Regions from separate parts of the Halomonas profundus genome, predicted to be linked through region 1. Evidence: riboswitches for the same ligand, from Rfam matches in the RefSeq annotation. Region 1 holds a riboswitch; each other region holds the start of a gene.
The links. A riboswitch is a leader RNA that binds a small molecule or an ion and turns the genes downstream of it on or off. The one in region 1 is predicted to bind thiamine pyrophosphate.
Positions count from the first base shown of each region.

Region 2: it holds a riboswitch for thiamine pyrophosphate, as region 1 does, so the genes downstream of both, LMS44_RS08205 (NUDIX hydrolase) here and thiM (hydroxyethylthiazole kinase) in region 1, are expected to answer to the same signal.
Region 3: it holds a riboswitch for thiamine pyrophosphate, as region 1 does, so the genes downstream of both, tenA (thiaminase II) here and thiM (hydroxyethylthiazole kinase) in region 1, are expected to answer to the same signal.
Region 4: it holds a riboswitch for thiamine pyrophosphate, as region 1 does, so the genes downstream of both, LMS44_RS15895 (sodium:solute symporter family transporter) here and thiM (hydroxyethylthiazole kinase) in region 1, are expected to answer to the same signal.

Region 1 covers NZ_CP086344.1:238,737-246,578, forward strand. The annotation lists gene LMS44_RS01105 (LysR family transcriptional regulator) at 1-747, opposite strand, end outside; gene thiE (thiamine phosphate synthase) at 744-1,376, opposite strand; gene thiM (hydroxyethylthiazole kinase) at 1,366-2,175, opposite strand; TPP riboswitch at 2,199-2,297, opposite strand; gene LMS44_RS01120 (hypothetical protein) at 2,352-2,696, opposite strand; gene gloA (lactoylglutathione lyase) at 2,941-3,477, shown strand; gene LMS44_RS01130 (DUF6164 family protein) at 3,487-3,855, shown strand; gene LMS44_RS01135 (cupin domain-containing protein) at 3,852-4,517, opposite strand; gene ampC (class C beta-lactamase) at 4,709-5,872, opposite strand; gene LMS44_RS01145 (LysR family transcriptional regulator) at 6,034-6,906, shown strand; gene LMS44_RS01150 (TroA family protein) at 6,930-7,842, opposite strand, start outside.
Region 2 covers NZ_CP086344.1:1,845,070-1,852,911, reverse strand. The annotation lists gene pgi (glucose-6-phosphate isomerase) at 1-872, opposite strand, end outside; gene cmoA (class I SAM-dependent methyltransferase) at 1,032-1,775, shown strand; gene cmoB (tRNA 5-methoxyuridine(34)/uridine 5-oxyacetic acid(34) synthase CmoB) at 1,778-2,806, shown strand; TPP riboswitch at 2,952-3,055, shown strand; gene LMS44_RS08205 (NUDIX hydrolase) at 3,113-3,676, shown strand; gene LMS44_RS08200 (thymidylate synthase) at 3,740-4,711, shown strand; gene LMS44_RS08195 (class I SAM-dependent methyltransferase) at 4,755-5,489, shown strand; gene LMS44_RS08190 (zinc metallopeptidase) at 5,639-6,313, opposite strand; gene LMS44_RS08185 (App1 family protein phosphatidate phosphatase) at 6,399-7,517, opposite strand; gene LMS44_RS08180 (type 1 glutamine amidotransferase domain-containing protein) at 7,517-7,842, opposite strand, start outside.
Region 3 covers NZ_CP086344.1:1,241,775-1,249,616, reverse strand. The annotation lists gene LMS44_RS05615 (ABC transporter ATP-binding protein) at 1-621, shown strand, start outside; gene LMS44_RS05610 (type 2 periplasmic-binding domain-containing protein) at 693-1,469, shown strand; gene LMS44_RS05605 (ABC transporter permease) at 1,536-2,255, shown strand; gene LMS44_RS05600 (ABC transporter permease) at 2,265-3,098, shown strand; gene LMS44_RS05595 (class II aldolase/adducin family protein) at 3,252-4,019, opposite strand; gene LMS44_RS05590 (NAD(P)-dependent oxidoreductase) at 4,073-5,029, opposite strand; TPP riboswitch at 5,243-5,405, shown strand; gene tenA (thiaminase II) at 5,494-6,177, shown strand; gene thiC (phosphomethylpyrimidine synthase ThiC) at 6,209-7,842, shown strand, end outside.
Region 4 covers NZ_CP086344.1:3,469,812-3,477,653, reverse strand. The annotation lists gene LMS44_RS15920 (alpha-E domain-containing protein) at 1-390, shown strand, start outside; gene LMS44_RS15915 (zinc-binding metallopeptidase family protein) at 387-1,457, opposite strand; gene LMS44_RS15910 (CoA-acylating methylmalonate-semialdehyde dehydrogenase) at 1,732-3,231, shown strand; gene LMS44_RS15905 (hypothetical protein) at 3,320-4,012, opposite strand; gene LMS44_RS15900 (peroxidase-related enzyme) at 4,191-4,772, shown strand; TPP riboswitch at 4,897-5,002, shown strand; gene LMS44_RS15895 (sodium:solute symporter family transporter) at 4,992-6,404, shown strand; gene corA (magnesium/cobalt transporter CorA) at 6,376-7,344, shown strand; gene LMS44_RS15885 (NnrU family protein) at 7,522-7,842, shown strand, end outside.

The DNA.
Region 1 (7,842 bases):
TAAACGCCCGCTGGCGATACTCTCTGTGACCAGAAAGCTGGGCTGCTGAGCGATGCCCAGGCCAGCTTCCGCGGCGTGGGTGAGTACATCGCCGTTATTGCTTTCCAGTGGGCCATTGACCGTCAATGACTGCGTGGCAATCTTCCAGTCAGCGCTCTGTTGGCCGCTGCGGTAGCGTAGGCAGTGGTGCTTGGCAAGGGCTTGAACGCTGTCGGGTTCACCGTGGTTGGCAAGATATTCAGGCGATGCGCAAAACAGTAGGCGGCAACGGGTCAGGCGGCGCGCCACCAGGCTGGAGTCGGGCAGGCTGCCGATACGGATCGCTACGTCGTAACCCTCTTCAAGCAGGTCGACACGGCGGTCGTTCAAATCCAGGCGCACTTCCAGCGCCGGGTGGGTATGCATAAACTGGGCGACGAGTGGCGCCAGGTAGCGGGTGCCAAAACTCATCGGCCCATTAACGCGCAGCCGCCCACGCACATCGCTGGTACCTTGGCCCACCTCGGCGGCGGCCTCATCGAGCGCTTGCAGTATCCCTTGGGCGCGGACTAGATAGCGTTCTCCGGCCTCAGTGAGATGTAGTCGTCGCGTGGTGCGTTGTATCAGTCGCGCGCCCAATGTCTCTTCCAGTGCCATGACTTGGCGGGATACGCGAGTGCGGGAAATATCCAGCGCTTCAGCAGCGCGGGTATAGCTACCCAACTCGGCTACCCGCACAAAAGCGACGATATGCTCTAACTGATTCATGACGCCGAATCGGCTTGGAAAATCTGAAAAGCGCGCGCTGCCTGGTAAGGGTCGGGCTGGCCACAAATGGCCGATATCACCGCTAAACCGTTCGCTCCCGCGCGCTGTACGCTAATCGCATGATTCGCTTTCAGCCCACCAATGGCCACGCTGGGCAGTGGGCACGCCTTGACCAGCGCCGCTAAACCGCCAAAGCCGATGGGCTGGGCGTGATCTTGTTTGCTCTCGGTGGCAAACACGGGGCCAATCCCGACATAATCGAGTAGCTCAAACGGAGAGACTTGCAGCTGGGCGATAGTATTGATCGACAGGCCGATAATCGCTTGCTCACCTAGTACCCGGCGCGCTTGCTGAACGGCAGCGTCGCTCTGACCGACATGCAGGCCATCTGCCTGGCTTTCTAGTGCCACCTGCAAACGATCGTTAATGATCAGCGGGACTCCGGTGCCTGCCAGAAGCGCTTTTAACCGTTTGGCTTGGGCAATCATCTGTTCATCGCTGGCATGCTTGTCACGCAACTGCACGGTGGTGACTCCGCCTTTTACCGCTGCCTCAACCGTTTGTTCCAAACCATGCTCTCGGCAGAGCGTGGCATCGGTGACCAAGTAGAGCGATAGATCAAGCGGCATGGATTGCCTCCAGTTGGGCATAAGTAGTGAGGTCGTCAGGGGTGAGTTGATACAGCGCATCCAGCAGTGCCACTTGAAAGCTACCAGGCCCGTTGGCGTGGCTGCCCGCACGCTCTCCTGTGACCGCAAAGCAGGCCAGCGCGGCTGCCGTTGCACCCAGTGGGGCGTCGCGGTTGGCAGCCACAAATCCCGCCACTAGCGCGCTCAGCCCACAGCCAAGCGTTGTTACGCGGGGCATCAAAGGATGGCCACCGTTAATGCGGTAGTGCTGTGTGCCGTCCGTCACCCAGTCGCTTTCACCGGTCATCGCGACAATACAGCCGTGTTTTTGCGCTAATGCTATTGCAGCGTCCACGGCTTGGTCGGTGGCGGCTGTGGCGTCCACGCCGCGGCCTTGGCTAGCTAAACCGTTAAGGGCAAGAATTTCAGACGCATTGCCACGAATCACGCTGGGTTGAGCGGCCAGCAGCTTCGCGCACAGCGTTTGGCGATAGCGCGTGGCGCCAACGGCGACGGGATCTAATACCCAGGGAATGGCATGCTGATCGGCAGTCGCTGTGGCGGTGAGCATAGCGTCAGCCCAGTGGGCAGAGATCGTACCGATATTAATCGACAGCCCCGCGGAGATAGCCGTGAATTCAGCCACTTCTTCAGGCGCATGCAGCATGGCGGGCGACGCGCCGGTGGCTAACAGCAGGTTGGCAGTGCTGTTCATGGCCACATAGTTGGTCATGCAGTGAACCAGCGGTGTCACTGAGCGCAGCGTCTCAAGGTAATCGCCAAGCGGGCGTAGGGTCATAGCATCCTCCCGGCAGGGAGGTGGTAAGCGTTACCACGACTCCCTACGCCGGTGTTATCCGGTTCAGGTTCAAAGGGTGCTTCTCAGCCCAACCGTAACGGAGGGCGCCCCTGTCGAGGGATTACTATCCTTGCCTGAAGTAGCCCTGTAAAGCCCCGGATGCGGACGATAGCAATCTAACGAAACGAAATACGCGTACCGTAGGTAAGCATTTCATCAGGTGTCATCGCTTTACCCTCGACCCCAATCATCTCGTCACCACACTGGTCGGCGAAGGTTAGCACGCCGTGGGTCAAGCCCAGTTGGCCCAGGGTATCGCGGATTTCGCCCGTGCCCAGAAAAGTACTGACGTGGCCCTTGTTATCGCTCAGCTCAGACACGCCGTTAGCATGGTGAAAACGCACTTTGTAGATTCCATCCATCGACTCGACTTCAACAATCGGCGAAAAACCGTTGTGAAGCGCATTGGAAAGCTGTTTTAGCGTCAGGTGGTCACCCAGCGTCATATCGATCGCACTCATGGAAAACTCCTGTGGACGCCTCAAAGGTGGGGCATCACTCATGTTGCGGGAACTGCTTTTTGTAAAGCTTATGAAGAATAAGTGTAGGGTTTTTGTTTAGTATTGCCAGTGCGCTTATCGGCACCTCGATACGACACTGCCTACGTGCTTGTAAGGGCTGTTATTATGGTCATAAAGCCCCCATGGTAAGCGGTACGTGAAGCTCAATGGATTCAATGATCAACATCAGCGATAGGAGAGCAAAATGAGTTTTCAAGGCGAGCAGCATCCCGGCGTCGTGGCTACGCCGCCCCAAACTCAAGGGTTTCGTTTAAACCACACCATGCTGCGGGTGAAAGACCCTGAGCAGGCATTGGCGTTCTACTCAAAAGTGTTTGGTATGCAGGTGATGCGGCGGCTGGATTTCGAAGAGATGCAGTTCTCGCTCTACTTCCTGGCCAACCTGGAACCCAGCGATAGCGTTCCGGACGATGCGCAAGCGCGTACCACCTGGACGTTTAGCCAGAAAGGGCTGCTGGAGCTGACCCACAACTGGGGGACTGAAGACCAGGAAGATTTCGCCTATCACGATGGCAATGCCGAACCCCAGGGCTTTGGGCATATCTGCTTCAACGTACCGGATTTGGCAGCGGCCCAGGCGTGGTTCGACGAGCATGACGTCACCTTCGTCAAACGCTCCGATCAGGGCAAGATGAAAGATGTTATCTTCGTTAAAGACCCGGACGGCTACTGGATCGAAGTGATTCAGGCAGACCTGATGGTGGGGAAGAGCGACTCTTGAGGCACGCCAATGGCTGAACTACTGTTCCGGCTGCGCCATGTGACCGACGAAGAGGCCATGGAGGTGCGTGACCTGCTCGCTGCCCATGGCTTTGATACCTATGAAACCCAGGCGGGCTTTTTCCGCCTGGGCGTTGACGCGATTTGGCTGCGCAATCCACATCAGCACGACGCTGCCATCGCGGCGTTAGAGGCCTACCAGGCGGAGCGCCTTGAGCGCGCCCAACGCGAGCACCAGGCGGCGGTTGAGCGGGGTGACGCGGATACACTGTGGCGTCGTTTGGCCGCTCACCCGGTGCAGGTCGTGTTAGTACTGCTAGCAGTGGGGCTTATTGCCGCCCTTACGCTGCTGCCGTTCCTGGGTATGTCGCGAAGCTAAGCAGCTGGCAGATGGCCGCGTTTGAGGTACATCATGACGCCATCATCACCGGCGGTAAGTGCCGGAGCAGAACCGCTGGGGTAGCGGCACCAGGTGCCTGCCGTGTAACTCTGCTCGCTATCGCTCAGTGTGCCTTCCAGAATCAAAAACTCCAGCCCGCCCAGCAGCGTGGGGTAGGTAATGGAGGTGCCCGCCGACCAGCGCTCTAGGCTGGTGCGCTCCTGCTTGTAGGTGTGCAGCATTTTATAGGCAATGCGCGGGCGTCGATCAGGCTGCCAGGGCAGCCGATGCGCTGGCACTGCCAACTGTAGCGTGTCGTTGGGGTCAAACTGGTGCAGTTTGACAAATATCAGCGCGCCTTCCTCGCCAATTTGCGGGGTATGGCCGGTGCCAATCGGGTTTCTTAAGTAGCTGCCCGCCGCGTAGCGCCCATGCTCATCGGCGAACACGCCTTCCAATACCAGAATCTCTTCGCCGCCGCCGTGGGTATGCCGCTCAAACTTTGTATTGGGGGCGTAGCGCACAAGGCTGGTAGCGCGAGCAACTTCATCACCAATCCGGTCAAACATCATGCGCTCTACCCCCGCGCTGGGGGAATCGACCCACTGATACTCTTCCGGGGTAACACAGGCAAAGTGGCTAAAATCGGCGTTTAGACGCATGGGAAAGGGCTCTTCGCAGTGAAGGTAAGTGACGGGGGAGGGTGCTAGTCTCCTTATCGACAGCAAAAAATGCAACTTTCGGTTGTTTGATCTTCGTTATATCGCCATAAAAAACACCCCAACCATTGGATGAATATCCAACGATTGGGGTGCAGTTCATGAAGGCGGCATCAGGTTGTCTGGCTGCTTGCTTAGGGCGCTTCAGTCAGCTTGGTAAGAATATGGTGTGCAGCTTCGATGCGCGCCTGATTGGGGTAGTTGCGGTTAGCCAGCAGCACAATGCCGATTTGCTCGCTGGGTACAAAAGCCACGTAGCCGCCAAAGCCGTTGGTAGCGCCGGTTTTGTTATAGAGCGCTTCCTGCCTGGGGGCTAGCGGTGGGGTTAAGCGGTTGGCAGGGTTGGGCTGCAAAATCATCTCAAGCGAGTTGCCTGCCAGTAACTGATCGAGTGCCACTGGGGAGGCATAGCTTTCCCACCCCAATCCTTGGGTCATATTGCCGACCTCAAAGTACCCCGTGCGCGTAGCGGCCAAGGCTTGGCTTAGTGGCTCATTAAGCTCAGCACCACTCATATTGGCTTCCACCAGCGTTAGTACGTCTGCGGCAGTCGATTTCAATCCGTAGGCTTGGGCATCCAGCATGCCTGGGTTCACCCGAATGGGTTCATCCTCTTTAGAGTAACCGTAGGCATAGTTCGCCTGCTGCGCTTCAGGCACCTGAAAGTAGCTATGCTCAAGCCCTAACGGGGTAAACAGCGCCTCCTCCATCGCCATCTCGAAGGGCTGACCAAGGCTTTGTGCGGTGAGATAACCGAACAGGCCCAGGCTCGGGTTGGAGTAGAGCCGATGGCTGCCAGGGGCGGATTCAGGCTGCCACTGGCGGTAGTAGTCGATCATTGCCTCTTCGCTTTGAACCGACTCAGGGAACTGCAGCGGCAGCTCGCCCGCGGTGTAAGTGCCCAGTTCCAGCAGTGTGACCTCATCGAAGGCGCTGCCTTCCAGTTCAGGCAGGTAGCGGCTGGCCGGGTCGGAAAGCGAGAGGGCGCCGCTAGCCTGGGCATAGCCAGCGAGTGAAGCCGTGAAAATCTTGCTGATAGAGCCGAGTTCGAACAGCGTCTCATCAGTGACCGGGATCCCCGCTTCTTGATTAGCGAGGCCATAATTAAAGTAGTGCTGCTGGCCGTTAATGCTCAGCGCAATAGCCATGCCTGGAATACGATGCTCGGTCATCAAAGGCACGATAGTGTCGTTCACCAGGGCCTCAATATCGGCGCTTTCAGGCGTGCTGGAAGCCCATGCAGAGCCGTTGAGTAGAAGCGAACCTGTCATGATAAGGCCGCAGTTTGCTGCTAACATCTTACGCATACCAAAATCCTGTTGTGATTAATACCAAGAGAGGGCGGAGAGTTATTTCCAGACGCAAAGCCTGTGACAGGGTTTAACTTACGGCGCGCTGCGGCAATTCACAAACAGCGATATTTTGCATAAGCCATTAGAAAAATTTGGGGGTCAAGTTGGTGCGTCCCTACTTGCCGTTGAAGGCGCTGCGCGCGTTTGAGACTTCGGCCAGGCATTTAAGCTTTACTCGCGCGGCAGAAGAGCTTCATGTGACCCAGGCGGCAGTAAGCCACCAGGTAAAGCTGCTCGAAACGCGGTTGAAGGTGCCGCTGTTCAAGCGTTTGCCCAGGGGGCTAATGCTTACCCAGGAGGGCGAGCTGCTGCTGCCGGTATTGAAGAGTTCATTCGACCAGATAGCCCACACGCTGGAGCGGGTGGGCGAGAGCAGCTATCGGGAGGTATTAAACGTCGGCGTGGTGGGGACTTTTGCCGTCGGCTGGTTGCTGCCGAGACTGGGAGACTTTCAGCGCCAGTACCCTTACGTCGATTTACGGCTCTCCACCCATAACAACCGCGCGGATATTGCCGGCGAGGGGCTGGATTTTGCGATCCGCTTTGGCACAGGGGCCTGGCATGGCACCGCGGCGCAGCCGCTACTACCAGCGTCACTCTCGGTAATGTGCATACCTGATATCGCCGCGCGGCTTAACACCCCAGCCGATGTGCTGGGGGAAACTTGGCTGCGCTCTTATCGCGCCGATGAATGGACAGAGTGGCTATTGGCGGCAGGGCTACCACGCAGCTTTCCGATGACCAACAGCATTGTGTTTGATTCTTCCATCGCCATGGTGGAAGCAGCCCTACAAGGGGCAGGCGTGGCGCTGGCGCCACCGCTGATGTTTCCCCGCCAACTAAACAGCGGCGCACTGATACAGCCTTTCGACACCGCTGTTAGCCTAGGCGGTTACTGGCTGACTCGCCTGCAGACACGCCCCGAAACCCACGCCATGGCGTCCTTCCGGGAATGGCTGCTCACGGCCATTAATGCCTGAGCAGCACTATTGACGTTAACTGCTTAGTGGCTGTGACCATGATCATCGTGGTCGTGGTCGTGGTCGTGGTCGTGGTCGTGGTCGTGGTCGTGGTCGTGGTCGTGGTCGTTATGACCCGGCTGGGCCAACGCGTCGTGCAGCACATGGGCATTGTGGCGCATCATACCCAGATAAGTGCTCGCTTCGCCCTCTGCTGCCAGCGCATCGGCGTAGAGCGTGCCCGCAATGGGCAGGCCGGTCTCTTCGGCGAGCTGGGTGATGATCGATTGGTTGGTCATGTTCTCGTGGAACAGCGCCTTCACGTTCTCCTGCTCAATCACATCCACTAGCGCCGCCATGCTGGCGCCACTGGGGTCGGCTTCCGTGGAAAGCCCTACCGGAGAGAGGAAGGTCACCCCGTAGGCGCTTGAGAAGTAGCCAAAGGAGTCGTGGCCGGTAATCACGCTGGTGGAGGCCGGGATCTCGTCAATCAGCGCACGAATCTCGTCGTCTACCTCGGCCATTTCCTGTAAATACTGCTCCGCATTGGCGCGGTAGGTATCGGCGTTATCTGCGTCGGCGGCGATTAAGCCATCGCGGATATTGGCGATATACACCTCGGCTTGGTGCATATCCTGCCAGGCGTGAGGATCTTGATTGCCATGGTCATGCCCCGCGTGCTCATCGGCATGCTCTTCGTGGTCATGGTCGTCGTGCCCATGGTCGTGCTCGTCATGATCATCATGGCCGTGCTCTTCATGTGCAGCGAAAGAGAGCGGTTCAATACCATCGGTCGCGGTGACCATCGGCCCGTTGTAGTCGCTGGCGCTAATCAGGCGCTCCATCCAGCCCTCAAACAGCAGGCCGTTGAAAACGACTAAATCGGCATTGGCCAGGGAGCGTGCATCGCCGGGGCTGGGGGAGTAAACGTGGGCATCGCCATCGGCAGCCACCAGC
Region 2 (7,842 bases), 1.6 Mb from region 1:
ATGGTGCCCCATAGCGAGTAGCGCCCGCCGACCCACTCCCAAAAGGTTAACTGGTGATCCTCCGCAATGCCCCACTCGGTCATTTTCTCAGGGCTCGCCGACACACCAATAAAGTGCTGACGCACCACCAGTTCAGCGCTAATCGGCGTCGCGCCATGCTGCGTTAAGCGACTAAGTAACCACTCCCGAGCGGTGTTAGCGTTAGAGAGCGTATCGATGGTGGTGAACGACTTGGATGACAATACAAAGATAGTGGTTTCAGGATTCAACCGGCTCAGATAGTCCGCTAACTGCGAGCCATCCATGGTGGAGGCAAAATGCACCTCAACCGGATGAATATCTTTGGGTCGGAAATCTGCCAAGGCATGGGTGACCATTAGTGGGCCTAGATCTGAACCGCCTACGCCCAGGTTAACCACATGCCGAATCGGCTTGCCGGTGGCACCACGCCACTGGCCTGCGTGCAGTCTGCTGACCAAGCGCTCCATTTGGGCAAGGCTTTCATGCACGGCAGCGACGATATCTTCCCCCTCAACCTCCAGCGTCGCATCGGCGGGTAAACGCAGCGCCGTATGTAACGCCGGGCGGTTTTCGCTGACATTCACTCGCTTACCGCTCAGCAGCGCTTCAATAGCAGAGGGTACGCCCGCTTCACTGGCCAGCGTAAACAGATGCTCGAGCGTATCGTCATCCCAGCGCTGCTTGGAAAGATCCAGGGTCAAGCCCGCCACCTGGCGAGTAAAGCTCTCCCAGCGGGAAGGCTCGGTGCCAAACAGCGTTTTCAAATGGACATGCTGCAGCGTTTCAGCGTGATGCTTTAACGTTTGCCATGCGGGTAACGTATCGGGTGTAGCGCTTGATGCTGAGGCCATTTAGCTTCTCCAGTGGCGTCGATCCTTGCAGCGGGGCTTTTTAAGCAGGTTAATAAACTTAAACAGGGCTGTTCTATGTAAGTCTGTGCTAGACAGGCCTGTTCTCGTCAATTAAGGGCGCGTAAACTAGCACGCCTTTTCCATGATCCCGGCTTGCCCATGAGTGATGCATCTTACCGTGACGCTATCTTTTCGACACCCCTTGACCGAGTCGCGCGGTTCTCTTTCGACGAAAAGGTGGTCGCTTGCTTTCCTGACATGATCCGCCGATCGGTACCCGGCTACGGGCAAATTCTCGGCATGTTGAGCTTAATTGCCCAGCGCCACCTGCGCCATGGCGCCCATGTCTATGATTTGGGCTGCTCGCTGGGCGCTTCCGGCCTTGCGCTGGCAGGGGCGCTGGCGCCTGACGCCTTTCGCTATACGGGCGTTGACCTATCGCCCGCCATGGTCGCCCAGGCTCGGCAAACCTTTGCTGACGAGTGCCCAGCGTACGCTATGCAGGTCGAAGAAGCCGACATTCGTACCCTAGAGTATGCGTCTTCGGGCATGATCATTCTCAATTTTACCCTACAGTTTCTACCCGCCGCCGACCGCGATGCACTACTGGCGCGGCTTTATGCAGCGCTGGAACCCGGCGGCGTGATGATCCTCTCGGAGAAAACCGTCGACGCCGACGAGCGCGACAACGCCTGGCGGGTAGAACGCTACCACGATTTCAAGCGCGCCAATGGCTACAGTGATCTGGAAATCAGCCAGAAGCGCACCGCTCTTGAGAACGTACTGGTGCCGGATACCCTCGATGCACTTCATGGTCGTTTGAAACAAGCAGGTTTTCCACGTTCGATGACCTGGTTCCAGTACCTTAACTTTGCCTCGCTGATTGCGTTTAAGGAGGGTTAAAGGTGGCGCCACTACCCGACGATCATCGCGCAATTTATCAGGCGTTTTTAGATCAAGCCACGCTTGATGCCTCGCTAACGCCCTGGCTAGCGAAGCTACCCGAGCAGTTAGCTCACGGGCTTGACCGTAACCGCCACGGCGATTTATCCGCCTGGGAAAAAGCCGTGGCCAAGCTTCCGGCGCTGCCCGCTGCGCGGCGCGTGGATTTAAACAGCGACACCGTCAGCGTTGATCTCGATCTTAGCGATAGCCAGCAGCGCCAGTGTTTTAACCTGCTAAGAAAACTCGCCCCCTGGCGAAAGGGCCCTTTTCAACTGGGTGGCATTCATATTGATACCGAGTGGCGCTCGGACTGGAAGTGGCAGAGAGTGGCTCCCCACTTGGCGCCGCTAAAATACCGTAAGGTACTCGACGTGGGGGGTGGCAGCGGTTACCACGCCTGGCGGATGGCTGGGGCAGGGGCTGCTTTCGTATTAGTAATTGACCCTTCGCCGCGCTTCTACTGGCAATTTCAGGCGGTACGCCACTTCGTCGGCGATACCGATGACGGCAGAACGCAGTTTTTACCAGTGGGTATAGAAGATGTGCCGGAGAACCTGGGCTTTTTCGATACGGTATTTTCCATGGGCGTGCTCTACCATCGCCCTGCCCCGTTGGAACATCTTCAGCAGCTAAAAGCCGCGTTAGTTCCGGGCGGCGAGCTGGTGCTAGAAACCCTGGTAGTCGAAGGCGACGAGCAGACCGTATTTGTGCCCGGCGAACGTTACGCCGCCATGCCCAACGTCTACTTCCTGCCCTCTTCTCAAGCACTCTGCCACTGGCTGGAGCGCTGCGGCTTTACCAACGTGCGCGTGGTCGATGAAGCCGTTACCACGTTAGACGAGCAGCGCTCGACGGAGTGGATGACCTACCAATCGTTGGCTGATTTTCTCGACCCCAACGACCGCACCCGCACCATTGAAGGCTACCCTGCACCGCGGCGGGCGGTGATTTTGGCGAATAAGCCGGGCCAATTAGCCGTTAGCCGTTAGCCGTTAGCCGTTAGCCGTTAGCCGTTAGCCGTTAGCCGTTAGCCAAGTGTGCGAAGAAGGTGTCAAAACCGCCCCGGCGTCCGCCAAGCCGCCGCATTGAATTGCCCCCCAAATATTGACTTATACTAAAACTCATAGTAATAGTAACTTTTCCGAGGGGTGCCTGTTATTCAGGCTGAGATGGAGTTATCCAAACCCTTTGAACCTGATCCGGCTGATACCGGCGTAGGAACGGACATAAACCATATATGAATCTGTTTTGACACCTACGCCTGTATTATCCGAATCTCAATGCAGGAGTGTATCGTGTCGCAAGGTAACTCAACGCCCGCTAACGCATCTACGCTCAGTAGTACCTCCCCTTTTAACACGTCTGATAAAAACCGCCTGAACTCCGTACTTGCCAAGCCACGCTTGGCAGCAATCGCCGTAACTCTGCGTAATAATGAAGTTCTCCTCGTCCAACGCAGTAAAGAACCTCAACGGGGCACTTGGGGCTTCCCCGGAGGATCAGTGGAACCGGGAGAAAGCCTACATTGTGCAGCAAAGCGCGAATTAATGGAGGAAACCGGTATCACAGCATTGGTAGGACCGTTAATTGATGTAGTAGAAGTAATCGGATATGACCCAGAGGGAAGTCACCACCACTTCGCCTTGGTTGCCCTTTTATGTCACTACGTTGATGGCGAGCTACGGCCTGGTGATGATGCTGCGGACTGCCGCTGGGCGAAAGTTATAAACGGAAAACTCAACTTCAATGAAGCCTTAGCTGATCACGTCGCAGATACTGTCGTGAAAGCCTTTAATTTGCACAGTTTGATCGTCAAAGAAAAATCAAACGCGATTCACAGCTCCAATTCAGCTTTTTAAACTACTCGCCATCATTCGTATCAGCAAAATACGCCTCTTTGTCCACCGAAAGAGATGAATATAATGATGCACAAACATTATACGAATTTCACCAGCCTCTACAGAGATACACTGCATAAAATCTGCTTTGAATATGAATATGTTAACTCACCTAGAGGAAATAAAGAGCGAGAACTCATTGGCTTCAATATCCGACTCGACAATCCTCCTGATCGTTTTTGTCTAAGCAAAATACGCAAACAAAATATTGTTTTTAATTATGCAGAAGCGTTATGGTATTTATCAGGTAAAAACGACTTAGCATTTATTTCCTGGTACGCCCCTTCAATGCAACGCTACAGCCCAGATGGTATAAGCTTACCTGGTACTGGTTACGGAGCTCGTCTTAAAAACTTTGGTGCAGACACGCTCGATCAAATCGAACGAGTGATTGATATCCTTAAAAATGACGATCCCGACAGTAAGCGCGCTGTCCTTCAAATATTTAGTGCGGAAGAAGATCTTTATCGACGCAATATCGACGTTTCATGTACCTTGGGTCTTCAGTTGCTACTCCGCGAAGAAAAGTTGAACATGGTCAGCTATATGCGTGCAAATGATGCCTACGTTGGCATGCTGAACGATATTTTCTCTTTTACTTTCTTGCAAGAGTATATTGCTGCCCGCATAGGCTGCAAAATCGGTCACTACACACATCAAGTTGGTTCTATTCACGTCTATGAAAGCACACATGAGCGTGCGCTTGAACTTTTGAATAGTAATGAAACTATACCCCAGCCAGGCACAGTACCTTTAATGCCAATTGGCACCTCCCCGACTACCATACGCAAACTATTGGAATATGAGTCAGAGATCCGTAGCGGCTTGTTGACGTTTAATGATATGGCTAATCTTAACCTAACGACGTATTGGCGAGATGTGCTGATGTTGTTCTGGATCTATCGCCAAATCAAGATAGGGAATGCGCTGCCTCAAAAGGCGTTAGAGATAATTAACCCCTACTATCAACCGTTTCTTATTAATCGCTGGGGATAGTACAAGCATTCATACATGAGCAAATATTAGGGGATTTATTTTTATGAATACTAATTGGACTGAACAAAATATCGCCGAGCTTTTTGACGCTTATGATGATTGGGTGGAGAATGCTTTTGGCTATCAACCACTCATCGCGGAGTTAACCTGCTCTTATGGCAAGGGAATTAGTGTATTGGACTACGGCTGTGGCAGCGGCAAAGTGTCCAGAAGATTAAGAGACGACGGATTCGACTATGTCACCGGTGTTGACATCTCTCCAACAATGATTGAAAAAGCAATATCCGCAGGCACTAACCGTCTTCGCTTTGAGCAAATCCATGGTCCAAATTTGCCATTTCCTGATAACAGTTTTGAAGCTGTCATTAGTTGTTTTCTGTTTATTAACATTCCCGAAAGACGTGAACTAGTACGCATCACTACGGAAGTAATGCGCGTACTTAAACCTGGCGGCTCCTATTACATCCTCGACACTCATCCTCAAACCACCGGAGTCGATTATCCGACCTACCGCAATGGAGAGCATGGTATTTCCTATCAAGACGGAGATAATCGCCCAGTCTACCTCACGATACCGGGAAGGCAGCAACCATTAGAGATTGTCGACAAACAATGGGGTTTATCCACATATCGAAATACATTCGCCGCAGCGGGGCTTTCACTAACCACAGAACGTAATCTACCATTTGACAATTCGCAGTTGCCAGTTCATACGAATGAATTCCGCACTCTACAGGACACAAAACCCTATATTCTACTGCGCGCCACAAAGCAATAAAGACAGACAATAGGTATTAACTAAGTGCCTATGAAAAAGTAAATCAGGTATAAATATCTAGTAAGCTACTGATTTTTTTATAACCTTTAATGCACGAAAAATTATGCATAGACACTTAGTGGCACTGAAAACACAGCTTCAATACACGCTCACCGCCGCAAAATCACCAGCCAGCGCCCCAGGTTCATAACACTGGCCAGCGAGGCGGCCACGTAGGTAAACGCGCAGGCGGTGAGTACGTGCCGGGCACCGGGCATATCGTAAGGCGGGACGTACTCTTTCAAGAGCGGCAGCGCCCGGTTAAAGCTGGCATCAAACTCAACTGGCAGGGTCACAAAATGCACCAGCGCCGCGGTGCCAAAGCTGATCACCGCCATGGCAATTACAATGGCTAAACCACCCGGCAGACGCGTCAATAAAAACAGAAAAGGTGCAGCCATCATCAGTACAGCGCCGAGTTTCTCAGCTTTTTGGGCAACGCCGACTAAGCGGCTACGCGCCAGTAGCGGCGCGTAACCCTGGTGATGCTGAATGGCGTGCCCTACTTCATGGGCAGCCACCGTGACGGCCGTTAGCGAACGCCCATCGTAGTTATCCGGAGAAAGACGTACGCAGCGGGTTTCAGGATCATAATGGTCACCGAACTCAGTGCGCTCAACGCTTGCGCCCTCAATGCCTAGTCGGCGCAGCAAATGATCGGCAAGCTCTGCACCCGTGCCCGGGTAATCGTCACGACCGCGGGTATGGCGTTTAAGCACCCACTTGGCCCAAACATTGGGGAGCACAAATACCGCCAGCGCAAAAATGATCAGCACAACAACCATGGCAGTCCCTATCTACAAACAACCGTCGTTAAACACACTTCTTTCGCAGCGTACTTTTACCATGGGGACTGACTTGGCAACAGCGTTATACGGGATCGTTGCGATGCTCTTCCACTTCGCGCTGTACTGCCGCTAAGCCATGGGCGGAGATATCACCCTGGGCGTGGGCGTGTTCGGCAATTAGCACGCTATCCGCGGCAAGCACTAAATCACACTGGGTGCCGACTAACTCATCCCGCAACCGCTGGATCGCCTGCTCGCGCTTGGGGTTTTTATCCACTCGACGAATGTAAATCGCTTTAATACGATCCGGGTAGGCTTTCACGATTTCAATATATACTTCTGGATCGTGCTGACCGCTGTCGCCAATGAGAATACACGGCATATCTTTATAAAGCGTCAACATACGGTCGATCAGTTCGCGCTTATGCTCTTCTGCGCGGCGCGGCCAGGGCTTGCGTAAAGAGACGCCCCATTCGCGTAAAAAAATAATCGGCCCAACGGGGATGCGGTTGATCTGAAAAAAGGTTTCGAGCATTTCGTATATCGCCCAAGGGCCACGGGATACATACAAAATGGGCCGCTCAGCGCGTTCACTAACGCCACGATGTAAAGCTTGATAAAGCGGCGCAACCCCAGGGAAAGCGGTGCGGCGATGAGGCTTTTTAACAAATAAGCGGTAAAGCATTTTGAGCTTTTCTGCCACCCCGGTAAACATAACGGTGTCATCAATATCACTGATGATCAGCAAATCCGCCTCTGACGGAGGTACATAAACTTCTACGTGAGTACGTACCGGCGTCTGCCCCGAGCAATGCACTAGAATATCGGCGCGGTGCCAGGAGACATCAATGGGCAGGGTGTGACTAATCGGTAAGTGGACGTCGAAATAGCCATCTCGATCCGTGCCGACGCAGAGCTTATTTTCGCCGATGTGAATTTCTACCTGCGCATCGGCCAGCCCCCGGCGTAAAACGCGCCGTGCCACGTCCGCAGTATCGCGTAGCATGCCATGGCGAGGAATGGCTCGACCTAATGCGGCTTGGCGAAACACCCGGCCCATGACAAAAACTTCACGTTGGGAACCATAGCCGCGGTAAGGATGAACCACCATTCCGCCGCGGCTACTGTCTCCTTTGATAGGTTTGGCAATAACGTGGACAAGCCTTTTGATAAAGCTTGTCCACTGACGCAATACGCTCATCAAGCATGTTGACCGGAGTGACGCCCTTCCTGCAGCTCTTCGAGTAACTTGGCGTTAAAGGCATCCAAGTCCTTCGGCGTACGGCTGGTCACAAGACCGCTGTCCACAACAACTGGCTCATCGACCCACTCAACGCCGGCATTGCGCAAATCTTGCGCGACGCTGTGTACCGAGGTCATGCGGCGGCCTTCAACCACGCCCGCATTAATTAAAATCCACGGCGCATGGCAAATAGCAGCAACAGGCTTACCTGCCTGGAAAAACCCTTTTACAAAACTCAAGGCATCGTCGTTAATGCGCAGTTCATCGGGGTTGAATAAACCAC
Region 3 (7,842 bases), 1.0 Mb from region 1:
TGCATTAATCTGCTGGAGCACCCTACCTCGGGCGAGATAGCTATCCAGGGTGAACCCTATCGCATGAAGGACGCCCGCCATGGCGGTCTTGAAATCGCAGACCGTCGCCAGGTTCAGCGTATTCGCGCTCACCTCGGCATGGTTTTCCAGAACTTCAACCTGTGGCCACACCGTACGGTTCTGGAAAACGTGATCGAGGTGCCTATTCATGTGTTGGGCATGAAGCGCGACGAGGCCATTCATCGCGCTGAGGAACTACTCAACCGAGTGGGACTTGGCAGCAAGAAAGACATATATCCGGCCGTCATGTCCGGCGGGCAACAGCAGCGCGCAGCGATTGCTCGCGTGTTGGCCGTCGACCCGCTGGCCATGCTGTTCGATGAGCCCACATCAGCACTCGACCCGGAGCTGGTCGGCGAAGTGCTATCCGTGATTCGTGACCTAGCAGCCGAGCATCGCACCATGCTGCTGGTGACTCACGAGATGGCGTTTGCGCGTGATGTGGCCACACATGTGGTGTTCCTGCGAGAGGGCATAATCGAAGAACAGGGCCCTCCTGATCAGATTTTTGGTGACCCTCGCTCACCACATTTGAAGCAATTCATCAGTTCGGTGGCCTGACCGCCACCGATATCCCACCACTCCTGCAGATAATCTGGAAGACAACCCCGAAAACAACAGAGGTAATCCCCATGTTCAAGACATTCACTGCTACCGTCGGCCTTATCGGCCTGAGCATTTTCGCTGCCCCTGTGTTGGCAGATAGCTACAAGATCGGGCTATCCGCAGAGCCTTATCCTCCCTTTTATTCACCAGATGCCAGTGGCAACTGGTCAGGCTGGGAAATCGATTTCATCGAGGAGCTGTGTGACCGCCTGGATGCCAAGTGCGAGATCAAGCCAGTGGCCTGGGAAGGCATCATTCCGGCCCTGAAAACCGGCAAGATTGACATGATCATCGGTTCAATGTCGATCACCCCTGAACGTGCCGAACAAATCGCCTTCTCGAATAAGTATTACTCCAGCCCCACCGGCATCCTGGCGCGCAAGTCCACTGACATAGGGCCTACTCCCGAAGGCCTGGAAGGCGCCTACCTGGGCATTCAGTCGGGCACCAACCAAGAGCAGTATGCACGCAAGCATTTCGCAGATAGCGCCAACCTGAATGTCTATCAAACCCTCAACGAAGAGCTACAGGATCTGGTCGCTGGCCGTATTGATGCCATCGTCGCCGACACCCTGGCGGTACAGACCTTTATCAACTCTGAGACTGGCCAATCCTGCTGCGAATACCGCGGCGAGGTGGCCAGCGACCCTGCACTCATGAGCGAAGGCATGGGAGTAGGCCTGCGCCAGAGTGATACCGAACTTCGCGAACGGGTCAATTCAGCCATCGACGCGATGCGCGCCGATAGCACCTATGAAGAAATTAGCGCCCCTTACTTCGACTTTGATATCTACGGCAGCTAATCCCCACCAGCAAAGGCCGCCCACCCAGGCGGCCTTTGCTTTCCAATTTCACAAGGACAAGCCACTATGACGACTGTCTTCGATTTAAGCTTGTTGGCCTATGAACCTCCCGGCTGGGGCAAGGTGCTGCTCGTCGGGTTCATGCGCTCGATCCAGCTGGCGGCGGGTGGCTATTTGCTGGGTATCCTGATCGGCATCGCAGGTGCCGCTGGCAAACTGTACGGCAACAAGGTCGTTCGCGACCTGTTTGAAATCTACACTGTGGTCATTCGTGCCGTGCCCGAATTGGTGCTGATGCTGCTGTTCTACTATGTCGGCACCGATCTTTTAAGTCGTGCTTCAACCGCCATGGGGTTTGGCAGCGTCGATATCGACGGCCTGACCGCCGGGATTCTGGTAATAGGCTTGGTACAGGGCGGCTATGCGACCGAAGTCTTTCGCGGGGCCATTCTCGCCGTCCCCCGCGGGCAGACCGAGGCGGCCCACGCCTTTGGCATGTCGCCCGCCCAGGTGCTGCGTCGGGTCACGCTGCCAGCAATGACACCACATGCCCTGCCCGGCATGGCCAACCTGTGGATGATTGCCACTAAAGACACCGCCCTGCTTGCCGTCATCGGCTTCAGCGAGCTCACACTGGTCACCCGGCAGGCCGCTGGCGCTACGCAGCATTACATTATGTTCTTTCTGGCCGCGGGCGTGCTGTATCTGGCGCTAACGCTGATATCAAACGTGGCCTTGCGCCGCTTCGAACGCTACGCACGGCGTGGTCTTGTCTCTACACGCTGAACTCAAGGAATGCCTGTGTCTGACCCTCAAACTCTGGCGTCGCTTACCCGACCGTCGCGAACGCCCACGTTAACCAAACTGCCGGGCCTACTTGAGCCTCACCGTATTATCCTGCTTTTGATATTCATCGTCGGTCTGGTGGCCGCGATTCAACTGATGGACTGGAGCTGGCTACCCCGCTACTTGCCCAAGCTCTGGGAAGGCCTGCAGATGACTTTGATCATGCTGGTATCCAGCGTGGTGGTGGGCTTTATGATTGCTTTGCCTTTAGGGCTTGCGCAAGTCAAAGGTGCGTGGCCACTGAGATGGCTAGCCACCGGCTTCTGCACCGTCATCCGTGGCACGCCGCTGCTACTGCAGCTGTGGCTGTTCTATTTCGGGCTGGGAGCGCTGTTCGGTCAGTTCCCGGAAATCCGCGACTCCTGGGCCTGGGACTACCTGCGCCAGGCCTGGCCCTATGGCTTCATTGCCCTCACGGTGTCATTTGCCGCCTATCAGGGTGAGGTTATGCGCGGTGCCTTTGCCGGTGTGCCGCATGGCGAGCTGGAAGCCGCCAAGGCTTTCGGCATGTCGCGTCGCAAGGTTTTTAGCCGTGTCTGGTTTCCGCGTGCTGTTCATCGTGCTCTACCAACGCTGACGGGCGAGATCATCCTGCAACTGAAATCCACACCGCTTGTTGCCACCATCACCGTGATGGACTTGTATGCCGTAATCACCCAAGTGCGCCAGACCACTTACCTGACTTACGAACCGTTACTCTTCCTGGTCGCCGTCTACCTCTGCCTGAGCGGCGTCTTGATCGTTGGGCTGCGCTGGCTGGAAAACCGCGTACCACAACACTAATGGTCACGGGCCTGTGCGAGCATCACGTTTGTCAACGCTAATTCAGGACGTGGTATAACCGAAAAGGGGCCGTCCAGCAGCCCCTTTTTGCTTGTATTGATATTCGTATAGTTCTGATACTGGCTTGCTTGCCGTGCTGGCAACCGCGCCGATTTAGTCTTTATAGCTTGGATCCAGCGCCTCAAGCGTGCGCAGGTGCGCGGCCCATTCGAGTTCAAGATCGCCGTCTTCATGAATAGTCTGGTCGTATTGGCGCGCCACGTGGCGCGCCACCTCTTCTGGCACCAGCCGTAAGGGCTGGCCAGTAGACTGCGCCGCCACCTGTAGCTCACAGGCACGCTCAAGATAAAACATATTGTTGAACATCTCTGCAGCCGACGCACCGGTCGTCAGCAGGCCATGGTTACGCAACACCAATGCCGGGTTGTCGCCAAGGCTTGCCACTATTCGCTCACGCTCAGCCAGGTCCAGGGCAATGCCTTCATAATCGTGGTAAGACACCCGTTCGTGAAACTGCAGCGCAATCTGGTTAAGCCGTGTTTCAAGGCCCGACTCCAGCGACGACACCGCCACGCCAGCGCGCGTGTGAGTATGCATCACCCAGGCCGCATGGTGGCTAGCAGTATGAATCGCGGAATGGATGGTGAAACCAGCCGGATTCACTTGTTCTGGGCTGTTATCAATCTTATGGCCATAAACGTCAATCTTCACCAGCGAAGAAGCCGTAATCTCCTCCCAACGCCAACCGTAAGGGTTGATCAGGAAACGTCCCTTCTCACCAGGCACCCGCGCGGTAATATGGGTGTAGATCAGATCCGTCATGCGATAGTGGGCGGCCAGACGATAGCAGGCTGCCAGCGCGATGCGGGTTTCTTGTTCGGCGTTGCTCGTCGTGGTGCGTTGAGGCTTATCGAGACTCATCAGGTGTTCCTTTGCAGCAAAGTGATTGTCATGCAACGTGTTTAGCGTTTACGTCAGTAACCGCGCGCCCGATCAACGCCCATGGCAAGCGGCTGCCCATCGCGAAGGGCGCGGGCGGTGTCGACAACCTGCCCTGCGACCACCTCTGGCAACGAATCACTGGCAATGTGTGGCGTGATGCGTAGGCACTCATGCTGCCAGAAGGGATGATCCGCAGGCAGCGGCTCTGCACGGAACACATCCAGGCTCGCCCCACCCAAATGGCCGTGTTCGAGCGCTAGGAGAAGATCGTCCTCGACCAAGTGCTCACCCCGACCGATCTGCACCAACCAAGCGTCTTTGGCGAGCTTCGCGAACAGCGCCTTGTTAAGCACGTTTTCAGTGGTAGCCGTCAGTGGCAGCACATTGATCAGATAATCGGCGCCATCCGCTGCCGCCATGACAGCCCCGTCACCTGTCAGATAGGTCACGCCTTCAACCGGGGCTTGTGGCTCGCTGCGGCAGGCTACGTGTATAGAAAAGCCAAGCGCGGCCACCGCTTTCACCACGGCGCGCCCCATGGTGCCGTGTCCCAGCACCGCCACCTTTCTTGATGCTGGCGCGCGCATCGTCAATGGCGCCCAATGCGCCTTGGCAGCATTTTGCTCCAGGGTGGTGAACTCACGCTCACGATGGAGCACCTCATGCGCGGCAAAACCCGCCATCAAGTCGGCCTGATGTGGATCCCGCACCCGGGCGATATGTACTTCATCGCTCAGGCCAGGATGCGCCAGCAGGGCATCAACACCGGCACCGATAGACATCGCCAGCTCAAGATTAGGATAGCTCTCGAAAGCCTCGTCATTGGGCAACCAGCAGATCGCAAAACGCACATCTTCGGGGTTATCGATCTCATGGGGATGGCGCAGGACGACATCACTCGCTTCATCGCGCAAGGCGTTACCATAAATGGCATCAAGGTCGAGCGAATCACTGAGATAGACGCCTAAAATCGAGTTCGTGTTGGTCATGCAACTTCCTACGGTTCACATTCGAAATAGCAGTGGCTGTAAAACAGCCCCTTGTTACTCAACTGTATAATAATTCACGTACCGATGCCATGAAACGCCATTACAGCACCTAAACTCTCATCGCTGTAATGATGCTAATAAATTGTTTCCCGATAACTTTCCATGTCATACACCCTTGCATCTCCCTCACCCGCCTCCTACACTCCACCAACGAACAGCTTGACGGGGTGCCGGTGAAATCCGGCTGAGATGGCGCAGGGCGTAGCAATTAATGCTGCCGAGCGCTGATCCCGCAGAACCTGATCCGGCTAATGCGCTGCTACTTACACAAGTTCGCAGCGAGGGTACCGGCGTAGGGATCAAGCGATGGCCACGGCTGCTCTCTCACGATCGCACGCCGCCCTTCTGCGCCACTCCCTCGATCTTTTTCGCCCGCCCTCCGGATCATTACCACCGGAGGAGTCATGGGCTACCGCTTTACTGATCTCACTACCACTTGCCAGAAAGATTGGCGCGCCTATATTGAGCACGATTTTGTGCGCCAGCTAGGCACCGCCACGCTGCCCGAGGCGTCGTTTCGCCACTATTTAAAGCAGGACTACCTGTTTTTGATTCACTTCGCCCGCGCCTATGCGCTGGCTGCCTACAAAAGCCCCACCCTCGCCGATCTTCGCCAAGCCCATGAAGGCTTGAAAGCCATTGTGGATGTGGAGCTGGGCCTGCATGTGGGCTTTTGTCAGGAGTGGGGGATTTCCGAGCAAGAACTGGCCGAACTCCCCGAAGCCAGAGCCACCCTGGCTTACACCCGCTATGTTTTGGATACCGGCAACCGCGGCGACCTGCTGGATTTGCACGTGGCGTTGGCCCCCTGCCTGGTGGGCTACGGCGAAATCGCCAACTGGCTAAACGCCCAGCCTTCCACCCTGCGCGGCGCGCAAAACCCTTTTGATGCCTGGATTGCCATGTACGAAGGCGAGGAGTTTCAGGCCGCCATGCAGGCGGAGCTTGAATGGCTGAATATCCGCCTTACCGACATTACCCCCGCCCGCTTTGCCGAACTGAGCAAGATCTTCCGCGACGCCACCCGCCTGGAAATCGACTTCTGGCAGATGGGCCTAGAGCTGATAGACCAAGACCTCACCCACTAATTCAGCAAAACAACACAAGGAAACAACCGTAATGACTAAGACCGTAACAAGCAAAACCAGCCACTTTTTAGCCGAAACCGCCCAGGTCGATGCCGCCGCCATTGCGCCGCTGCCCGGCTCACGTAAGGTATATATCGAAGGTTCGCGCCCGGATATCCGTGTGCCGTTCCGGGAAATTTCACTGTCGCCGACCAAAACCACCGGTATTGATGAAGAGAACCCGCCACTGCTGGTGTACGACACTTCAGGCCCCTATAGCGATCCGGATGCTAACAATGACCTGCGCCGCGGTCTGCCGGAACTACGCCGAGCCTGGATTGAAGAGCGTGACGATACCGAATTTCTATCAGGCCCCACGTCTGATTACGGCAACCGCCGCGCCAACGACCCGACGCTTGCCCAGCTGCGCTTTGATCTAACCCGCACACCACGCCGAGCAAAACCGGGCAAGAACGTGACCCAGCTGCACTACGCCCGCCAGGGCATTATCACCCCGGAAATGGAGTTTATCGCCTTGCGCGAAAACCAGCGCCGTCAAGCGCTAGGTACCGCTGAAGTAGAGCGCATTCTGGGCCATCAGCACAAAGGCCAGAGCTTTGGCGCCAGCCTACCGGAAGTAATCACCCCTGAGTTTGTGCGTGATGAAGTCGCCAGAGGGCGGGCGATTATTCCCAATAACATCAACCACCCAGAAAGCGAGCCGATGATTATTGGCCGTAATTTCCTGGTCAAAATTAACGGTAATCTGGGTAACTCAGCGGTGACTTCTTCTATCGAAGAAGAGGTAGATAAGATGACCTGGGGCATCCGCTGGGGCGCGGACACCATTATGGATCTCTCCACTGGGCAGAACATCCACGAAACCCGCGAGTGGATTTTGCGCAACTCTCCGGTGCCGATTGGCACAGTGCCTATCTATCAAGCGCTGGAAAAGGTCAAAGGCGTGGCCGAAGACCTCACCTGGGAAGTCTTCCGCGATACGCTGATCGAGCAGGCCGAACAGGGCGTGGACTACTTCACCATTCACGCGGGCGTACTGCTGCGCTATGTGCCGCTCACCGCCAAGCGGGTCACCGGCATTGTCAGCCGCGGCGGCTCGATCATGGCCAAATGGTGTTTGTACCATCACCAGGAGAGCTTCTTGTACACCCACTTCGAGGAGATCTGCGAGATCTGCAAGCAGTACGATGTGGCGTTCTCCCTCGGTGATGGCCTGCGTCCTGGCTCAGTGGCCGATGCCAATGACGAAGCACAGATGGCGGAGCTAAAAACCTTGGGCGAGCTGACCCATATTGCCTGGAAGCACGATGTGCAGGTGATGATCGAAGGCCCCGGCCACGTGCCCATGCACCTGGTGAAAGAGAACATGGATAAGCAGTTGGAATACTGCGACGAAGCGCCCTTCTATACCTTAGGCCCGCTGGTAACCGATATAGCCCCCGGCTACGACCACATTACCTCGGGCATTGGGGCGGCAATGATCGGATGGTTTGGCTGCGCTATGCTCTGCTACGTCACCCCCAAAGAGCACCTGGGCCTGCCCAATAAAGACGACGTCAAAACCGGCATCATTACCTACAAGATTGCTGCCCACGCGGCGGATCTCGCCAAGGGCCACCCTGCAGCACAGCGGCGGGATAATGCGCTCTCTAAGGCGCGCTTCGA
Region 4 (7,842 bases), 2.0 Mb from region 1:
GCCTACCAAATGTACCGTCAGCAGGTACGCTTACGCGTTCGGGGCCCGGATGTGCTGCGCTTTTTGCTGCAAGATCCTAATCTGCCACGCTCCATTGCCTGCAGCTTGGAGACGCTGGGCCATGAGCTGACGCTACTGCCAAGACAGGATCGACCGGCAGCGACCGTTTCACTGGTGCGCGCCGATGTGGTGGATGCCGATATTCAAGCGCTGGCCCACTCACCCAGCAAGCTGCACCTGTTTATCGACGAACTGCAGATCGGCTTTGCCGCTATCCACGATACTCTTAGCGCAACCTACTTTGTGAATGACGACAGCGTGCCCCGCGTCACCCAAAACCAGAGTCAGAGCCAGAGTCAAAGCCACGCAGGGGATAACGATAACGACTAACCAGTGGGGGAGTCGCGCTCTAGCGGGCTGGCGGCCTGCACGATTCGATGCAGGTACGCCAGCTTCTCGCGCACCGCTGGGGCAAGCACTCCTGGGGCCAAATCGAGCAGGCCCATATCCCGGTTGAGCTCATTCACTGCCATCCCTACCTGATGAAAGGCAATCAGCATGCTCTCCAGACTGCCGTCGTACTCAACGGGGGTAATGCCCATGTGCAGTGCGGTATCCAGCACGGCGACTATATCCAAGTAGTAGGCAAATGTTTCAGCAAAATCTTCCCAGGGGTGCATGGTGGCGTAAGCAGAGATGAAGCGATTAGGCCAGTCGCTGGGCGCCCCCTGCTGGTAGTAGCGCTCTAACGCTTCGGCATAGGTTGGCCGGTGGTGATTGCCAAATACCGCACGGCAATTTTCTTCATCGCGATCCTTAACCAATACATCCCAATAGTAGTGGCCGATTTCATGGCGGAAATGACCAATTAATGTGCGATGGGATTCGTTCATGTCGACCCGCAAACGCTCGCGTTCAACGTCGTCGGCTTCTTTGATGTTGATGGTGATATGCCCTGCTGCATGGCCGGTATACACCTTCTCTGGCTTGGCGGTGGAACGCCATAAGCCCTGGTCGGGGAGGGCATCAGCCATAAATGAGAAGCTTAACGGCACAGCAATGTCGTCGTCTTTGGTACCGTGGGGAAGTTTAAGTAGATCCAGAGTATGAAAAAGGCGCCGTTTAGCAGCCTCTAGTGCCGCCCAACGCTCACGGTGGCCTGCAATATTGAGGTCGGGTATTACTTCGTTGTAACGACAGCAGTCGCAGAGCGTGTCCGCTTGGCCGTGTTCCATCACCACCAGCCGATTACATACGTTTTCAACAGCGTAGTTGTGGCACTTCATTAGCGCTGTATCGCAACCCGGGTGGGTACAGCGATAGCCGCCGTTATCCAAGGGCTCAATGGCCACGATATTGCTACAAGCAGGGCACCAGCCTACTTCTGACTGACAGGCAAGGCAGTGGGTGTTTTCGTAGAACAGCGGATTGCCACAGCGGCAGTGAAAGGTCTGCATAGATAATTCCCTGTGTTTAAACACGCGCTTTCGCCGTGGGCGATCCGCAAGCCTGCGGCACACTGATTAGCCGAAGCATAGCCAGCGTGGTGCCACAATGGAAAGGCTAATTGACGTCCTGGCGTAGATTTTGTTTACTCATGAGATACTTGGTTGACGTTAACGTCAACTTGCTGCTATACCCTGTGTACTTGCCTTACCGCGATGCGTTTTAAAAACAGCTTTTTTAATACTCGCACCCATAACAACCACAACCATAAATAGGAGCAACGCTATGTCCGTTCGCGAAATTCCCATGTATATCGATGGCCAGCCCGTGCAGTCACAGAGCCAGGAGTGGCGCGACGTGGTCAACCCCGCGACGCAAGAAGTAGTGGCTCGAGTGCCGTTCTGTACCGCTGACGAAGTAGAACGCGCTATCAGTAGTGCCAAAGAGGCGTTCAAGGAGTGGCGTAAAGTGCCGCTGGGGAAACGCATGCGCATCATGCTCAAGCTGCAGGCGCTGATTCGCGACAATACCGCTGAACTGGCGGCACTTATCACCGAGGAGCATGGTAAAACCCTGCCCGATGCGGAAGGCGAAGTGGGTCGTGGTCTGGAAGTGGTAGAGCACGCTTGTTCGATTACTTCGTTGCAGTTGGGTGAATTAGCCGAAAACGCTGCCAACGAGGTAGACGTTTACACCATGCACCAGCCGCTGGGGGTGGGGGCTGGGATTACCGCCTTTAACTTCCCGATTATGTTGCCCTGCTTTATGTTCCCGCTGGCGATTGCCACCGGAAATACCTTTGTGCTTAAGCCCTCCGAACAGGATCCCAGCTCCACCATGCGCTTAGTGGAGCTAGCCCATGAAGCGGGTATCCCAGCGGGCGTGCTCAACGTAGTGCACGGTGGCCCGGACGTGGCCAATCAAATTGCCGATCATCAGGATATCAAAGCGCTCTCGTTCATCGGCTCTACCCATGTGGGGTCGCTGCTGTATAACCGTGCAGCAGCGGCGGGCAAGCGCATGCAGGCGATGATGGGCGCCAAGAATCACTGTGTGGTTATGCCTGATGCTAACCGTAGTCAAGCGATCAACAACCTGCTGGGCTCAGCTTTTGGCGCTGCGGGCCAACGCTGCATGGCGAACTCGGTAGTGGTGCTTGTCGGCGAGGCACGCGAGTGGCTAAGCGATATAGTAGATGCGGCGCGAGCAATGAAAGTAGGCCCAGGCACTCAGCTTGATGCGGACTTGGGCCCGCTGGTGTCACCTGCTGCCCGTGATCGTGTACTACGTTTAATCGATGCAGGGGAGAAAGAGGGCGCCAAACTGATGGTTGATGGTCGCAAGGTTCAGGTAGAGGGTTACCCCAACGGTAACTTCGTGGGGCCGACCCTGTTTGCCGATGTAACCGCCGATATGACCATTTATCGCGAAGAGATTTTTGGCCCCGTGCTGTGTGTGGTCAGTGTTGAAACCCTGGATGAGGCGATTGCCTTTATCAATGCCAATCCCAACGGCAACGGTACCTCCATCTTTACTAACTCAGGCTGGGTAGCGCGCCGGTTTGAAACCGATATCGATGTTGGACAAATTGGTATTAACGTGCCAATCCCCGTACCGGTCGCTTACTTTAGTTTCACCGGGTCAAGGGCTTCAAAGCTGGGCGATTTAGGGCCCAATGGTAAGCAGGCGATTGCATTCTGGACACAAACAAAAACCGTAACGGCACGTTGGTTTGAACCCGAGAATGTTTCCAGCGGTATTAATAGCACGATTTCGCTGGGTTAAAAAAGTGGCGCTAACTGGCTCCGCTTAAGCGGGGCCAGTTGCTAACGAGGTCGGTTAACCGCTTGGCAGATCAAGCCAGGTGGCTGGCTTAAAAGTTGTCAAACAGCGGAAGGCTCTCTTCAAGCAGCTGTTCAATGGGGCCGAGCTGGCTTTCATGCAATACTAACAGCGACTCCTTACCCATAAAGTGTTCAGCAGGGGGGACGAGCAGAGCAAACTCACCCTCTTCAAGGTGAAACTCATGTATTTCGCGCATTCCCAGCGGAGTTACACACTGCGTGCAGCGGTAGGTGTCATCTTCGCCATAAATCAGCCGATGGTACATTTTAAACAGCGTATATAGTGCCAAACCACCCTCAAAGGCTGGCCAGCGCGCAGGGGTCTCGCGAATATCGTTGGTAAGGTCTTGCCCTTCGGCTTCGGCGTCTGCAATTGCATTGGCAAGCGGGGCGGCAAGAATGGCGCTGTTGTCGGCAGGTAACGGTGTGTTGTGCTTAGAAGCGTGTTCAAAATCTTGTACAGCGCGCTTAAAGTCAGGAACGCCATCAAGAGTATAGTCGACATGCTGGAGGTCTTCGGGCTCACAGCCGCCATTTTCCCAGCCATGAATGACGCGAAGTGTCATTTGACCCCGTGTCATTGGGCGGGCAAGCAGCATATGTAGCATTATACGAATGTGCAGCTGACGCTCATCGGTATCATTTTCAAATGCTCGGTAAGGGTCAGTAAACAGCTCGTTTAGACGACCGGGGGTATGTTCCTTGGCTTCGTTATGGCTCATGACAGTGTCCCTTTGAACGAACTGTTTATTAAGAGTAGCGCATGTTTTTTTGTCACAGAACGAATCTTCAGTATGGCGAGTAGGGCGGCTGAATAAAAGCCTCTTAATTCAGCTTTTTGTTACACAACCGCTAAGCCGTTTTTATGAGATGGCTAAACTTAACAAGAAAGAGGTGAGCATGTCTTCATCATTAAGTCGTTTTAACGTGCCTGAAACATTGGATGACCTGCCTGACGATATTCGCAATACCATTTTGACCGTTCAGGGTAAAGCGGGTTTTGTGCCCAATGTCTTTCTGATGTTGGCCCATCGCCCTGCTGAATTTCGTGCTTTTTTTGCCTATCACGATGCGTTGATGGAGCGCGAATCAGATACCCTCACCAAAGCCGAAAAAGAGATGATTGTAGTGGCTACCAGCGCACGTAATCGCTGCCTATATTGTGTGGTTGCTCACGGGGCACTGGTGCGCATTTACAGTAAAGACCCGCTACTCGCTGACCAAGTGGCGATCAACCATCGGGTGGCGCCGATTAGCGAGCGCCACCGGGTGATGCTCGATTTCGCCATGCACTGTGCCATCGATGTGGGTGAAATGACTGATGAATGGCTTGCCCGCCTGCTGGAAGTAGGCTTTAGTCAAGAGGATTGCTGGGATATAGGCGCGATCGCGGCGTTTTTTGGCTTGTCGAATCGGTTGGTTACCCTGGCAGGTACGCCACCCAATGAGGAGTTCTACCTGATGGGGCGAGTGCCTCGCTAAGAGGCGACCAGCGCACCTTAACTTTACTAAGCTATGATTTTGATTGAGAATAGTTCTTGAGACAGCGCTTCGAACAGTACCCAAAAACGTACTTAGAAAAAGCGCTTAGCAAAACACCTACATTCACTGTCGCCAGGGGAGCCCTGCATAAAAGGGCTGAGATGCGGCTACGCAGACCCTGGAACCTGATCCGGTTCGTACCGGCGGAGGAAGTGCGACATGCTTTACCTAACGTTAGCCGTGCTTGGTGCGGCGCTGTGCTGCTTTGCTTACTTAGGCCTCCGGGCTCGCTGGGTGAATGGCCCACTTGATGACTATGTCACCGCCCGTAACTCGCAAACGGCATCTACCCTGGGGCTCTCCTTCCTTGCCTCCGGCATGGGCGCATGGATTCTCTTTGCTCCTCCTGAAATCGGCGCCTTTGTTGGCCCGCTGGCCCTGGCAGGCTATGCATTAGGCTCTGCGCTGCCGTTTATCGTCTTGGGGCTGTATGGGCCGAAGATTCGCCGGGCGCTGCCCGAGGGGCGCAGCATCGCCGAGTTTGCCGAAGCGTGCTATGGCCCTGGTGTAAGGCGCTGGGTAACGCTGGTATCAATCGCCTATATGGCGTGCTTTTTAGCTGCCGAGCTAACCGCTATTGGCGCCATTACCGCGCTGCTTTCCGATGTGCCCCCCGCACTGGTGATTATTGGCGTGGCGCTTACCACGCTCATCTATACTGCGGCAGGTGGTCTACGGGCCAGCCTTGCCACTGACCGTTGGCAGGCGTGGTTGTTACTGGTACTGCTGTGTGTGGTCGGTGGCATGGCCCTATGGCGGCTTCCCACTATTCCCAACGAGGCTGCGCTTCCTGCCATTCCCATCACCAGTGCGCTCAGCGTAGCGTTAACGCTAGTGATCGCGGTTACCGCGGCCAATCTCTTCCATCAAGGCTATTGGCAGCGCGTGTGGGCCGCTCAAGACGATCAAAGCCTGGGGCGCGGGGCATGGTTAGGTGGCGCAATGACGGTAGTCGTCGTCATGGTGATTGGTGGTCTGGGTGTATTGGCCGCGATAAGTGGTGTGCCATTAGGCGAGCCGCCGATGCCATTTTTTGCCCTGTTAAGTGATGCTCCTGTTTGGCTGACGCTACCCGCCTTGGTATTAGCGGTGACCTTGGTGGCCTCCAGTGTTGATACGCTGCAAAATGGTATTGCCTCGTTGGTGGTCGCGCGCAGCGAGCAGCAGGGCGTATCACTGGTGGCTGCCCGCTGGGTGACAGTGGTAGTAATGGTACCGGTGGTATTAATTGCCTTGCAGGGGTTGTCAGTACTGCGTCTGTTTTTGATTGCCGACCTGCTGTGTGCTGCCATTGTGGTACCTGTGCTGTTGGGCCTGTGGCAACGAATGACGCCACTGGCCGCCATTGTAGGTGGCATCGCGGGGCTGCTGGGTGCCATTCTCCCAGGGTGGTTAAGCCAAGGAAGCTTGGTCGCCGGGATGGTGGCCGCCAGTTTTCCGGGCAGTGTCCCTACCTTGGGGCCATTCGTCGGGGCGTTAATCGCCTCAACGCTGGTGAGTGTGCTGTTAGCCTACTTAACGCTAGCTATTCGCAAGGACATCCATGATTCGAACTCTTCTGACTACCCCTGAAGGTGAGACCCACGAGGGGGATGAAAGCCTGTTGGCTGTCTGGCAGGCGACGCCTGGCAGCCATATCTGGATCGATATGCAGGGCGAGTCCCAACAAAGCGAGCGGGCGATTTTAGAGGCGTTTGAGTTTCACCCCATGGCGATTCAAGATGCCCACAAAGAGCGCCATCCGCCAAAAATTGAAGAGTTTGATAATCACACCTTGATTATTTATCGTGGCATCTCCTCCTTTGATGCCGAACTAAACTATCTGCCTCAACAGGTCTGTTTCTTTGTGGGGGAGCGATTTCTGGTCACCCTCCATCCCGGCCAAGCGCTCTCCATAGAACGGCTATTCAACGAGCACGGTAAAGCCTTGCTGGCCCATTCGCCGGAACATGTCGCGCTGCGGGTGATGTATATTTCTGCGGGCTTTTATATCGATAGCCTGCTTGAGTTCGAAACGGCGTTAAGCGATCTGGAAGACGAACTGCTGGAAAATGGTAATGATGTGCTAATGCGCAAGATCATCACTTACCGTTCCCGGCTGGTTAAAATGCGCCGCATCTTTAGCTACCACCAGGGGATTACCCAAGAACTCACCGCTTATGACTATGAGCATTTACCGCGGGAAGAGAGCGAAACCCTGCACGCCATCAACGATGTAGCGGATCGCTTCGAACGCCTCTACACATTGACCCAAATGTACTACGACATTTGCGGTGACCTAATCGATGGCTATATCTCTATTTCCTCCCACCAGCTAAATATCACCATGCGGGTGCTCACGGTGATTACCGCGATTTTTGTGCCGCTCACGTTTATTGCCGGGATTTACGGTATGAACTTCGAAAATATGCCCGAGCTGCGTTATCAGTATGGCTACTTTTTTGTCTGGGGAGCCATGTTGGGTATTGCGGGTGTCATGATTTGGCTATTTAAGCGCAAGCATTGGTTTTAAGGACAGGTTTTAAGGACAGGTTTTAAGGACGGGGTTTAGTCTCCCCATAGAACGACTCCAGGAAACAAAAAGTTGACCCATGCATAGGTGGTCGGTGGCTGAGTGTGGCATCCTCTCCAGCGACCAAGACTATAAGGCATAAAGCCGTCGACTAGCGTTTTCACTGGGAGTTGTTCCATGACGATTATGATTATCGGGCTGCTGATTTTTTTAGGCAGCCACTCTGTACGTATCTTTGCTGAAAACTGGCGTCAGCAGCAGATTGCGAAACATGGCGAAACCACTTGGAAAGTCGCCTATTCGGCGGTATCCATCGTTGGCCTGGCCATTGCTATATACGGTTTTGGCCAGATGCGCCTTGATCCCATCTATATCTGGTACCCGCCAATGGGAATGCGCCATGCGGTGGCGCTGCTGATGGTGCCGGCCTTTATTATGCTGGTGGCGGCATACATTCCGCATAACGCGATTAAGGCCAAACTTGGCCATCCGATGATG